3 regions of the Frankia sp. BMG5.23 genome follow, and region 1 is predicted to be linked to each of the others. Evidence: predicted binding sites of a transcription regulator. Region 1 holds the regulator's gene; each other region holds the start of a gene.
What was found. Region 1 encodes LexA, which represses DNA repair genes until DNA is damaged. Its sites were predicted from a motif close to CGAACNNNNGTTCG; they were not measured.
Positions count from the first base shown of each region.

Region 2: the regulator LexA is predicted to act here: its motif matches at 2,008-2,021, upstream of ruvC (crossover junction endodeoxyribonuclease RuvC).
Region 3: the regulator LexA is predicted to act here: its motif matches at 2,469-2,482, upstream of pcrA (DNA helicase PcrA).

Region 1 covers NZ_JDWE01000010.1:109,814-114,021, reverse strand. Annotated here, with positions in the region: gene hflX (GTPase HflX) at 1-1,243, shown strand, start outside; gene lexA (transcriptional repressor LexA) at 1,309-2,079, opposite strand; gene BMG523DRAFT_RS07310 (LysM peptidoglycan-binding domain-containing protein) at 2,384-2,782, shown strand; gene nrdR (transcriptional regulator NrdR) at 3,112-3,657, shown strand; gene BMG523DRAFT_RS07300 (vitamin B12-dependent ribonucleotide reductase) at 3,982-4,208, shown strand, end outside.
Region 2 covers NZ_JDWE01000007.1:34,736-38,943, reverse strand. Annotated here, with positions in the region: gene ruvB (Holliday junction branch migration DNA helicase RuvB) at 1-593, opposite strand, end outside; gene ruvA (Holliday junction branch migration protein RuvA) at 724-1,467, opposite strand; gene ruvC (crossover junction endodeoxyribonuclease RuvC) at 1,464-1,982, opposite strand; gene BMG523DRAFT_RS05025 (YebC/PmpR family DNA-binding transcriptional regulator) at 2,086-2,841, opposite strand; gene pdxT (pyridoxal 5'-phosphate synthase glutaminase subunit PdxT) at 2,864-3,463, opposite strand; gene pdxS (pyridoxal 5'-phosphate synthase lyase subunit PdxS) at 3,460-4,208, opposite strand, start outside.
Region 3 covers NZ_JDWE01000001.1:185,433-189,640, forward strand. Annotated here, with positions in the region: gene guaA (glutamine-hydrolyzing GMP synthase) at 1-743, shown strand, start outside; gene BMG523DRAFT_RS00930 (threonine/serine dehydratase) at 976-2,130, shown strand; gene pcrA (DNA helicase PcrA) at 2,490-4,208, shown strand, end outside.

The sequences.
Region 1 (4,208 bases):
CGTCCTCATCGGCGTATGGACGTCGGGTTCCCCGCGGTCGGCCGAGAGCTCCATGGCGGAGCTCGCGGCGCTCGCCACGACCGCCGGTTCGGTGGTGCTCGACGCGCTCGTGCAGCGTCGCGACCGGCCGGATGCCGCGACTTACGTCGGTTCGGGCAAGGCCCGCGAGCTCGCCGAGGTCGTCGCGGCGACCGGCGCGGACACGGTGGTCTGCGATGGCGAGCTCACCCCGGGTCAGCTGCGGCAGCTGGAGGAGGTCGTCAAAGTAAAGGTCATCGACCGGACGGCCCTCATCCTGGACATCTTCGCCCAGCACGCGACCTCTCGCGAGGGCAAGGCCCAGGTCGAGCTCGCGCAGTTGCAGTACATGCTGCCCCGGCTGCGTGGGTGGGGTGAGTCGATGTCGCGGGCCGCGGCCAGTGGCGGCGGCCGGGCGCCCATCGGTACCCGTGGTCCCGGTGAGACGAAGATCGAGACCGATCGTCGGCGGCTGCGGGCCAGGATGGCGCGGTTGCGCCGCGAGCTCGCCGCGATGACGACCGTGCGGGAGACCAAGCGTTCCGCCCGGCGGCGGGGTGAGGTCCCCAGCGTGGCGATCGCCGGTTACACCAACGCCGGTAAGTCGTCGCTGCTCAACCGGCTGACCGGCGCGGGTGTCCTGGTCGAGGACGCGCTGTTCGCCACCCTTGATCCGACCGTGCGGCGGGCGACCCTGCCGGACGGCCGGGCCTTCACCCTGACCGACACCGTCGGATTCGTCCGGCATCTGCCGCATCAGATCGTCGAGGCGTTCCGCTCGACGCTGGAAGAGGTCGCCGATGCCGATCTCATCCTGCACGTTGTGGACGGATCATCGCCGGAGCCGGCCGCGCAGATCTCCGCCGTGCGCGAGGTTCTCAACGACATCGACGCGGGCGGCGTTCCCGAGCTGATCGTCGTCAACAAGGTGGACGCCGTGGAGCCGACGGTCGTCGCGGGGTTGCGCCAGCTCGCCCCGGACGCCGTGTTCGTCTCGGCACGCACGGGCGAGGGGCTGGCCGCGCTGGTCGACGCGCTCTGTGCCCGGGTGCCGCATCCCGACGTGGAGATGCGCGTGCTCGTGCCCTACACCCGGGGCGACTTGGTCTCCCGGGTGCACGCGAACGGCGAGGTGCTCACGATGGAGCACACCGAGACCGGTACCCGGCTGTCCGCCCGGGTTTCCTCGGGACTCGCGGCGGAGCTGCACGCCTACCGGGCCTGAGCCCAGGAGCGATCAGACGCGAGGCAACCCGGCCGGCCGCCCGCCGGGCGGCCGGCCGATCCACATCAAACCCTGCGGAGCACAGCCACGATCCGGCCGAGGATGGTCGCATCCTCACCGGGGATGTCGGCGAAGGCCGAGTTCTCCGGATGTAGCCAGATCTTGCCGTCCCGAACCCGCAGACGCTTGACCGTCGCCTCCCCGTCGATCATTGCGGCGACGATCTCCCCGTTGTCCGCGACCGGCTGCTGGCGGACGACCACCCAGTCACCGTCGCAGATCGCCGCGTTGATCATCGAGTCGCCGACGACCCGGAGCAGGAACAGAGTGCCCTCGCCGACGATCTCCCTGGGTAGCGGGAAGACGTCCTCGACCGCCTGCTCGGCCAGGATCGGGCCACCGGCGGCGATCCGGCCCAGCACCGGCACGTAGGCCGCGTCCGACTTGCTTCCTTCGGTGGTGCCCGGCGCCGCCTCACCGACGATGGGAATCGTGCCCGCCACCGTCGTCGCGCCCGCGCCCACATCCGCGCGTTGCCGGGGGTGCTCGACGGTCAGCACCTCCATCGCTCTCGGGCGGTTCGGGTCCCGCCGCAGGTAGCCCTTCTCCTCGAGCACCTTGAGCTGGTGAGCCACACTACTGGTGCTGGTGAGGCCGACCGCCTCACCGATCTCCCGCACGCTGGGCGGATATCCGCGCCGCTCCACCGCGGCCCGGATGACCTCCAGCACCCTGCGCTGCCGGGGGGTCAGGCCCGCGTCCGTGGGGCCTTCGGGAAAGGCTCGCACGTTGCCGCGGGTTCCGCCCCGGCGCGTACCCCTGCCTTGGCTAGTCATCGCTTACCGCTCTCCTCGTCGCGTTTTTCTTCCGCCGTGCGGCCACCGGCCGGCCGGCGACCGCACGGCGGACCGTCCCGCTCCGGAAGCGGTCACCCACCGACTCGCCGCCGTCCGTGACCGGGGGAAACCGCCCGGTTCACACCCGACCGACTCGACGGTAACCGGCGGGTCGCAGAATCTCAAACGTCTGTTCGAGCGTGTCCCTGGCGGTTTCCGGTTCCCGATGCGACAATCGACCACGCGTTCGATCGAACGAAGGTTCGATCTTCGGTGTTCGGTGTCGTCGGAACGGGAGGGTGCCGTGGGATCCGCACACAGGGCGCGGGTCGTCGACCTGTCGATGGCCAGGGACCGGGTGGGTCATCGGCCGCCGGGTCGCCCGCCCGCACCCCCGCCGGGTCGCCCGCCCGCACCCCCGCCGCTCCGGCTGACCCGGCGGGGTCGGGTGGTGGTGGTATCGATCGTCGTGGCGGTCGTCGTGGCGGTAGCAATCATGATCATGCCTGGGGTGTCGATTGCCGGGCCGGATACCGCGGAGGCGCCGCGGCACCATCTGGTCATGCCGGGGGAGACGCTGTGGGAGGTGGCAGTGGCGCTCGACGAGAGCGCCGACACCCGGGTCATGGTGGACCGGCTGATGCGGCTGAACCACCTGCGGTCACCACTGATCGCCCCGGGCCAGTCGTTACTCCTTCCCTGACGCCCGGCTTCCCGGGTCCACGAGTGTCTCGGCGCAGGGTTCTCGCGCACCGTCGTCTTTCGTCCACGTGCGGTGCCACGTGCGATGCGGACCACACGGACCATACGGGGGTGCTGTCCTCATCTCTGGGGCCGTGCGCTACCTTGGACACAACATCTGGTGCTTACCGGGGTGTAAGTCATCCACAGGTTGTTCCACAGGTCTTCCGCGGGGAGCTGGCGGTCCATCCACAAGGTGGTCTGTCCGGCGTGGATGCCGGGTCCTCAACGGTGTCCCTCATCCCCGGTCCGGGGCGGTCGGCTCCGGCGCGGGCGAAGGAGGCGTAGCGCGTGCGGTGCCCGTTCTGCCGGCATCCGGACAGTCGCGTCGTTGACAGTCGGGAGGCCGAGGAGGGTTCGGCGATCCGCCGCAGGCGGTCCTGCCTGTCCTGCGGTCGCCGGTTCACTACGATGGAGGAGGCGTCCCTTCAGGTTCGCAAGCGCAGTGGGGCGGCCGAGCCGTTCAGCCGGGCCAAGGTCATCGCCGGTGTCCGCAAGGCCTGCCAGGGCCGGCCGGTGCGGGATGATGATCTCGCGCTTCTGGCGCAGCGGGTAGAGGACGCCGTCCGCTCGTCGGGGTCGGCGGAGGTGCCCGCGGAGGCGATCGGCCGGGCGATCCTCGGTCCGCTCCGTGAGCTCGACGAGGTGGCTTATCTCCGCTTCGCCTCGGTGTACCTGGCCTTCGAGTCGTTGACTGACTTCGAGTCCGCGATCGCCGCGTTGCGCTCCGAGGCCGCCGGACCTCCCACCACGCGGGATGGACCAGCACGACCGGTCCCGCGTGGCGCCGTCGATGTCTCGCCGGTGATCGGCACCCAGCAGGTGCATAGCAGGTAGGGCCGGGACCGCTCGACCGAAAGCGTCATACATCGCCCTGGCTCGCCGTGCCGGCCCGGTCCCGCCGGCGACGGGTGACATCCCGCGTCGCGGCCGTGCGAGGACCGCGGACCTCCCGGACGGCACGCATGCGGCCCGGCTCGACCTGGCTGGTGCCGTTCGCCGTGCGTGTGTTTGCCGTGCGCGTGCTCGTCCCCGCGGGCACCGCCGTGCGTCGAGGTCCGGCCCCGCACCGTCCCGACGTCCACTGGCTGCGGCCTGGGGCGGGGATGCCCACAACACATTGTTGAAGGTTGAAGCTGACGAGTGAAGACGAGGAGCGTCATGACCGACAGCCGCGGCACGAAGCCGAGCAGGTCAGCGGCGAAAGCGAGTGGGTTGAAGATCCAGCGGTCACGTACCACCGCCGGCGTCCACCCGTACGACGAGGTCACCTGGGAGTCCCGGGACGTCGTCATGACCAACTGGCGGGACGGCTCGGTCAACTTCGAGCAGCGGGGAGTGGAATTCCCGCAGTTCTGGTCGGTGAACGCCTCCAACATCGTTACCAG
Region 2 (4,208 bases), on a different contig from region 1:
AGGCCGGCCGAGCGAGTCAGCACCCGGGCGAGCTCGTCGGCGTCGTAGAAGTCCAGATGGGCGGTGAACCCGAACCGATCCCGCAGCGGGCCGGTCAGCAGGCCCGACCGGGTGGTAGCCCCGACCAGCGTGAATGGCGACACGTCGAGGGGGATCGCGGTCGCGCCCGGGCCCTTGCCCAGGATGACGTCAACCCGGAAGTCCTCCATCGCGGCGTAGAGCAGTTCCTCGGCTGGCCGGGCGATCCGGTGAATCTCGTCGAGGAACAGGACCTCTCCCGGGGAGAGGGCAGTGAGGATCGCGACGAGATCCCCGGCGCGTTCGATCGCCGGCCCACTGGTCATCCGCAACGGAACCTCGAGCTCCTGCGCCATGATCATCGCAAGGCTGGTCTTGCCCAGACCGGGCGGGCCCGACAGCAGGACGTGGTCCGGCGGGCGACCACGCGCCCGCGCCCCCTCGAGCATGATTGTGAGCTGCTCGCGCACCTTACGCTGGCCGACGAACTCGGCCAGGGTGCGCGGACGCAGCCCGGCCTCGAAGGCGCGCTCCTCGGGACTCGCCGCGGCGGACACCAGGCCGTCGTCACTCATGTCCCACCTCCGCGTACCCCCGCCCCTCGACGTACCCCCGCTCCGACCGACCGCCGCCCCGGCTGACCACCGCCCCGGCTGACCACCGCCCGACGCGGTCGCGCGCCGCATGGCGGCGTCATAACGGCCCTCACCTGCGTAGCACGGCAAGACTCGCGCGCAGCAGGGTCGCGGTGTCGGGCGGAGCGCCGCCGGTTCCCGAGTCGGCCCCGGCCCGGGAACCCGGGGCGCCTTCCTTTCCCGGGACGTCTCCCTTGCCCGGGGCGGCCTGCTCGCCACCGGCTGCGGCGCCCTCGCCGACGGGCGCGGCCAGGACCACGAGCGCCCGGGACACGGCGGCGTCGGCCTCACGACCCGAGTAGCCCAGGCCCACCAGCGCCTCCCGCACGGTCGCCGCGACCCCGACGGCATCGGCCGGCATCGGTTCCGGTCCCGACGTCAGGCGCGGGCCGGGCAGCGGCGCACCGTCACCCGGCGGACCGAGCCGGTCCCGCAGGTCCAGGACGATGCGCTGCGCGCCCTTGCGCCCGATACCGGGGACCTTCGTCAGCACCGCGAGATCCTCCTCGGCGACGGCGCGGCGCACCGTGTCGGGATCGTGCACCCCGAGCACGGCCTGGGCGAGCTTGGGCCCGACCCCGGCCGCGCTCTGCAGGATCTCGAAGACGTCGCGCGCATCGGCGTCGGCGAAGCCGTAGAGGGTCAGCTCGGTCTCGCGCACGATCAGGGTGGTGGCGAGGGAGGCGGACTCCCCCACCCGCAGCCGCGACAGCGTCGACGGCGAGCAGTGGACGAGCAGGCCCACCCCGCCGACCTCGATGACGGCGGACAGCGGGGTCAGCGCGGTGACCGTGCCGGCCAACGACGCGATCATCGGGTGGGTCCGCCCGGCGCGGCGGAACGGAACCGGGCCAGCGCCGGCCCGCGCCACAGGTGGCAGAGCGCCAACGCGAGGGCGTCCGCCGCGTCGGCCGGGCGTGGCGCCTCGGTCAGCCCGAGCAATCTGGTGATCATAAAACTGACCTGCGCTTTGTCCGCCCGGCCGCTGCCGGTCACCGCGGCCTTCACCTCACTGGGCGTGTAGAGACCCACCGGCAGGCCTCGCCGGGCGGCCAGCACGATGGCGACCGCCCCGGCCTGCGCGGTGCCCATCACGGTACGCATGTTCGCCTGGCTGAAGACCTTCTCGACCGCGACCGCCTCCGGGCGGGTGCGATCGAGCCAGGCGTCGATGCCATCGGACACGGCGCACAACCGTTCGGCGACCTCGGCGGTGGCGGGGGTGCGCACCACCCCCACCTCGACCAGGTGGGCCCGGATGCCGAGGCCACCGTCGACGACCCCCAGGCCACACCGGGTCAGCCCCGGATCGACCCCCAGCACCCGCATCCACCCTCCCGACCGCACGTTCACAAGAACATTCGTTCGATTCTAGGGGCGGCGGCACAACCGGACATCCACGACACGCCCAACAGATCGCCCGAGAGGACGATCAGCTGCCGACGAGCTCCATCACGTCATCGGAGATGTCGGCATTGAACCAGACGTTCTGGACGTCATCGAGATCCTCGACCGCCTCGATGAGCTTGAGGACCTTGGCGGCGGGTTCGGCCTCCAGCGACACGCTCACACTCGGCAGCCAGGAGATGTCCGCGGAGGTGACCGCCAGGCCGGCATCGGTGGCGGCCACCCGCACGGCGTGCAGATCGGTCGCCTCGGAGACCACCTCGAAGGCCTCCCCGACGTCGTTGACCTCCTCCGCGCCGGCGTCGAGCACAGCGAGCAGTACGTCGTCCTCGGTGAGGCCGGCGGTCTTCTCGATAAGCACGACACCCTTGCGGTTGAACAGGTACGACACCGACCCCGGGTCGGCCACCGTGCCGCCGTTACGGGTGATCGCCACCCGGACATCCGACGCCGCCCGGTTACGGTTGTCGGTCAGGCACTCCACGAGGATCGCCACCCCGCCCGGGCCGTACGCCTCATAGGTGATGTCCTCGTAGTTCACCCCACCGGCGAGCTCGCCGGAACCCCGCTTGACGGCCCGTTCGATGTTGTCGTTCGGCACGGACTGCGACTTCGCCTTGGCGATGGCGTCGGCGAGCGTCGGGTTGCCCGCGGGGTCTCCGCCGCCCGTCTTGGCCGCCACCTCGACCGTCTTGATCAGTTTGGCGAACAGCTTGCCCCGGCGGGCATCGATGACCGCCTTCTTGTGCTTGGTGGTCGCCCACTTGGAGTGGCCGCTCATGACCTGCCTCTCTTGCGCCCGATCATCGACCGGACCCGGACGATCGGACGCTGTCGACGAATAGCCGGTGCACCCGGGCATCACCGGTCAGCTCCGGATGGAACGCGGTGGCCAGCAGCGGTCCTTGGCGGACCGTCACCGGCGCCTCGGCGACACGGGCCAGGACCTCGACCGCGTCTCCTGCCTTTTCTACCCATGGTGCCCGGATGAAGACCGCGTGCACAGGTGGCCCCGCCACCCCGACGACCTCGAGGTGTGCCTCGAACGAGTCCACCTGCCGGCCGAAGGCGTTACGCCGGACGACGATGTCCAGTCCGCCGATCAGTGGTTGATCCGGCCGACCGCCCACGACGTCCCGCGCAAGCAGGATCATGCCAGCACATGAACCGAACACGGGCAACCCCGCGGCCACCGCCGCCCGCAACGGCTCCAACAGCTCGAACACGCGCAGCAACCGGCCGATCGTGGTGGATTCACCTCCGGGCAGGACGAGCCCGTCGACCTCGGCGAGCTCCACCGCGTGGCGCACCGCCACCGGCCGCGCGCCGGCCTCGGTGAGCGCCCGGGCGTGCTCGCGCACATCCCCCTGCAACGCGAGGATGCCGATCCGCGGGCCACTCACCAGCCGCGGTCGGCGTAGCGGGCTTCCGGGGGAAGCTCGGTGACGTTGATGCCCACCATCGCCTCGCCAAGGCCCCGGGAGACCTTCACCAGAACGTCGGGGTCCTTGAACATGGTGGTCGCCTCGACGATGGCCCGAGCGCGGCGCGCCGGGTCCCCGGACTTGAAGATCCCGGACCCGACGAACACCCCGTCCGCGCCGAGCTGCATCATCAGCGCCGCGTCCGCCGGGGTGGCGATACCGCCGGCGGTGAACAGCACGACGGGCAGCCGACCGAGCCGGGCCACCTCGGCGACCAGCTCGACCGGGGCGCGCAGCTCCTTGGCCGCCGCGTAGAGCTCCTCGGCGGGCAGCCCCGACAGCCGGGCGATCTCCGCCCGGATGGTACGCATGTGCACCACGGCGTTGGACACCTCGCCGGTGCCCGCCTCACCCTTGGAACGGATCATCGCCGCGCCCTCGGCGATCCGGCGCAGCGCCTCCCCCAGGTTGGTGGCTCCGCAGACGAACGGCACCGTGAAGCGCCACTTGTCGATGTGGTGGTGCGGGTCGGCAGGCGTGAGAACCTCGGACTCGTCGACGTAGTCCACCCCGAGCGCCTGCAGCACCTGTGCCTCGACGAAATGCCCGATCCGGGCCTTGGCCATGACCGGGATGGAGACCGCCTCGATGATCTCCGAGATCATGTCGGGATCACTCATCCGCGCCACCCCACCCTGCGCCCGGATGTCGGCGGGAACCCGCT
Region 3 (4,208 bases), on a different contig from region 1:
TGGTCCATGTCAAGGCGGCCGACCGGTTCTCCGCCGCGCTGTCCGGAGTGACCGACCCGGAGCGGAAGAGGAAGATCATCGGTCGTGAGTTCATCCGGGTTTTCGAGGAGTCCGCCCGCGAACTGGAGGTCCGGGCGGAGGCGGAGGGCGCGACGATCGACTTTCTCGTGCAGGGGACATTGTATCCCGACGTGATCGAATCCGGCTCGCCGACGGCCGCGAAGATCAAGTCGCATCACAACGTCGGTGGACTGCCCGAGGACCTGCGGTTCGATCTGGTCGAGCCGCTTCGGACCCTGTTCAAGGACGAGGTCCGTCGGCTCGGCGAGGAGCTGGGGCTGCCCGAGGAGATCGTCTGGCGCCAGCCGTTCCCGGGCCCGGGCCTCGCCGTCCGCATCATCGGCGAGGTCACGCCCGAGCGGCTCGACGTGGTGCGGGCGGCCGACGCGGTGATCCGGGAGGAGATTCGCAAGGCCGGCCTGGACCGCGAGATCTGGCAGGTCTTCGCGGTGCTGCTCGCCGACGTGCGGTCGGTGGGCGTCCAGGGTGACGAGCGTACGTACGGCTTCCCGATCGTCCTGCGCGCGGTCACCAGCGAGGACGCGATGACCGCCGACTGGGCCCGGCTGCCCTACGGCCTGCTGGAACGCATCTCGAACCGGGTGGTCAACGAGGTGCCGCAGGTTAACCGGGTGGTGTACGACATCACCTCCAAGCCTCCCGGCACGATCGAGTGGGAGTGACGATCCCGGATCGGAGCGCGTGCCCGTCGGACGACCCCCGCCGACGGGCACGTTTGACGTCTGGGCGGGACCGGAGCACCCTGGATGATGTGACCCCGCACGAGATGGCCATTACCTAGGCGCGCGACCGATCATCGGGTCCGCGCCTCGCCCTTCCGCCTTGTCCTGGCGGGGGGCTTTTTTATTGCCGCGGTCATGGTGAGGTGGCCGCTCAGCCGCCGGGAGATGCTCCATGACCGCAGCAGCCGCAGACGACCGATCGGTAGCCCCGGACGCCGAACTCTGGGCGTCGGACATCCGCGCCGCGGCCCGCGTCCTTGCCGGGGTGGCACGACGGACCAGGGTCGTGCGGGATCTCGGCCTGTCGGCGGCGGTCGGTGCGCCCGTCTGGCTCAAGTGTGAGCACGAGCAGCACACCGGTTCGTTCAAGCTTCGGGGCGCCTACCACCGGGTGGCCACCGCGGATCCGGCGACGCGGGCCCGGGGGGTGGTGGCGGCCAGTGCCGGTAACCACGCCCAGGGAGTGGCCTTCGCGGCCGCGGCCTTCGGCGTCGAGGCGACCATCTTCGTGCCGGTAGGGGCCAATCCGGTCAAAGTGGCGCGGACGCGCCGGTGGGGCGCCCGGGTCGAGAAGATACCCGGGGGGGTGGAAGCGGCGCTCGCTGCGGCCGCCACCTTCGCCGCCCGGGGAGACCGGCTGCTGGTCCACCCGTTCGATGACCCGACGGTAGTGGCCGGGCAGGGCACGATCGGCTTGGAGTTGCTCGATCAGGTGCCCGATCTCGGCACCGTTCTGGTCGGGGTGGGCGGCGGAGGGCTGATCGGCGGGCTGGCCGCGGCGGTGCGGTCCCGGCGCCCCGATGTGCGAGTGGTCGGAGTGCAGTCCGTGCTGTCGTCGGCGTTTGCCGCGTCGCTGCGGGCTGGCCGGCGGCTCACGGTGCCCCCCGGTGGGGCTGCGACGCCCGGTGCCGGAACGACGCCCGGTGCCGGAACACTGCGGGGAGTCGGGACGATTCCGGGCAGCCGGACGTCCGAACAGCCGACGGCGCCACGTTCGTCACGGGTGGTCCCGGCGTCGACCACGATCGCCGACGGTATGGCGGTGAACGCTCCGGGGGTCCTGACCTTCGCCCTTGCCGCACGCCTGGTGGACGAGATCGTCACGGTCGATGAGGCGGCGTTCTGGGAGGCGATGGTGTTGCTGCACCGGGCCGGCCACCAGGTGGAACCGGCCGGCGCCGCGGGGGTCGCGGCCTTGTTGCGTCGAAGTGATCTCGCGCAGGGCCCGACGGTGGCAATCCTGTCGGGTGGCAACATCGACCCGGGGGTGGCCAGCAGGGTGAAGGCGCTCGCGGCCATCCCGCCGAGCGCGTCGAGTACCGCGTGACTACGCGACTACGCGACTACGCGACTACGTGGCCGCGTGGCCACGTGGCGTGGCCGCTTGGCCGCGGGGCCGCCTGACCGCCGGTGGGCCGGGCGTTGACGCGGACCACGGCCATCGACGACCCGCCCTCGCGCGCGGGGCGGGGCGGGAACGACGGACAATAGGCTGGTCAGCACGCGGGTCGACGACCACTGGGCGTGGACGTGTGATGGTCATGCGGTGGCATGGACGCGCGAGGACCGCGGCCGGGTGGGGCCGTCGGTGCATCTCGCGGACCACACCGCGGACCGGGCCGTTGGGTGCGATCCGGGCATGCCGCGGTCCGACCTGCCCGACGTCGAACGTACGATCGGAGTCCCATGAGCGGCTTTTTCGGCGATTCCCACGGCGGCGGATCCGGCATCGCCGGGTCGGTCGGGACGGATGTCCACGGCGGTGCGCACGTGCCCTACGACCTGTTCGGCCCGGCGGTGCTGGCGCCGCCGGTGGGCGGGGACGAGCCCGGTGGCTTCTCCTCGCCACGCCTGGATGCCGAGGGCCTGCTCGACGGGCTCAACCTGCAGCAGCGGGCGGCGGTGGTGCACATCGGGGCACCCCTGCTCGTCGTCGCGGGCGCGGGGTCCGGCAAGACGCGGGTGCTGACCCACCGTATCGCGTACCTGCTGGCGGCCCGGGGGGTCCGGCCGGGGGAGATGCTGGCGATCACGTTCACCAACAAGGCTGCCAACGAGATGCGCGAACGGGTCTCGGCGCTGGTCGGTCCCCGGGCGCGGGCGATGTGGGTGAGCACCTTCCACTCGGCCTGCGTGCGCATCCTGAGGTCCGAGGCGAAGCGTCTCGGGTTCGGCTCGACCTTCTCCATCTACGACGCCGCCGACGCGCAGCGTTTGATCACTCTGGTCACCCGTGACCTTGATCTTGATCCCAAACGGCATCCCGCCCGAGGTCTGGCGGCGCAGATCAGCAACCTGAAGAACGAACTGATCGACTGGGAGGCCGCACGGGACCGGGCCACGAACCACCTCGAGCGGACCGTCGCCGAGGTCTACGCCGCTTATCAGCAGCGGCTGGCTCAGGCCAACGCCCTTGATTTCGACGATCTGATCATGATGACGGTGAACCTCCTCCAGTCGTTCCCCGACGTCGCCGAGCACTACCGGCGCCGATTCCGACATGTGCTCGTGGACGAGTACCAGGACACGAACCACGCGCAGTACGTCCTGGTGCGTGAACTCGTCGGCCAACCGGCGTACTTCGGTGGCGGGTCCGCGCCGGTGGAGCCGGCCGAGCCGGCAGCCGGGCCGGGTACCTGGGCCTCGGGCGCCGTCCCACCGGCGGAGCTGTGCGTGGTTGGCGACGCGGACCAGTCGATCTACGCCTTCCGTGGGGCGAACATCCGCAACATCGTGGAGTTCGAGGAGGATTTCCCGAACGCCGCAGTGATCCTGCTGGAACAGAACTACCGCTCCACCCAGACCATCCTCTCCGCCGCGAACGCGATGATCGCGCGTAACAACCAGCGCAAGGCCAAGCGACTGTGGTCGGACGCCGGTGACGGTGAGAAGATCGTCGGATTCGCCGCCGACAACGAGCACGACGAGGCGGCCTTTGTCGCCGAGGAGGTCGACCGGCTCTCGGACGCGAAGCTCGCGCGGCCCGCCGACGTCGCGGTGTTCTACCGGACCAACGCCCAGAGCCGGGTGTTCGAGGAGATCTTCGTCCGGGTCGGGCTGCCCTACCGGGTGGTCGGCGGGGTGCGGTTCTACGAGCGCAAGGAGATCCGTGATCTCCTTGCCTACCTGCGGGTCCTCGCCAATCCTAGCGACACGGTGAACCTGCGTCGCATCCTGAACGTGCCCCGGCGCGGGATCGGCGAGCGGGCCGAGGCGGCCCTGGCGGGCTTCGCTGATGTCGAGCGGATCGGGTTCGCGCAGGCACTGGAGCGTGTCGACGAGGTGCCGGGGATCGCCGCGCGCTCGGCGAAGGCGGTGCGCGAGTTCACCGCGCTGCTCGCCGAGCTACGCGCCGTAGCGGCCGACAACCCGGTGGCCGTGGTCGAGGGGGTGCTTGAACGCACC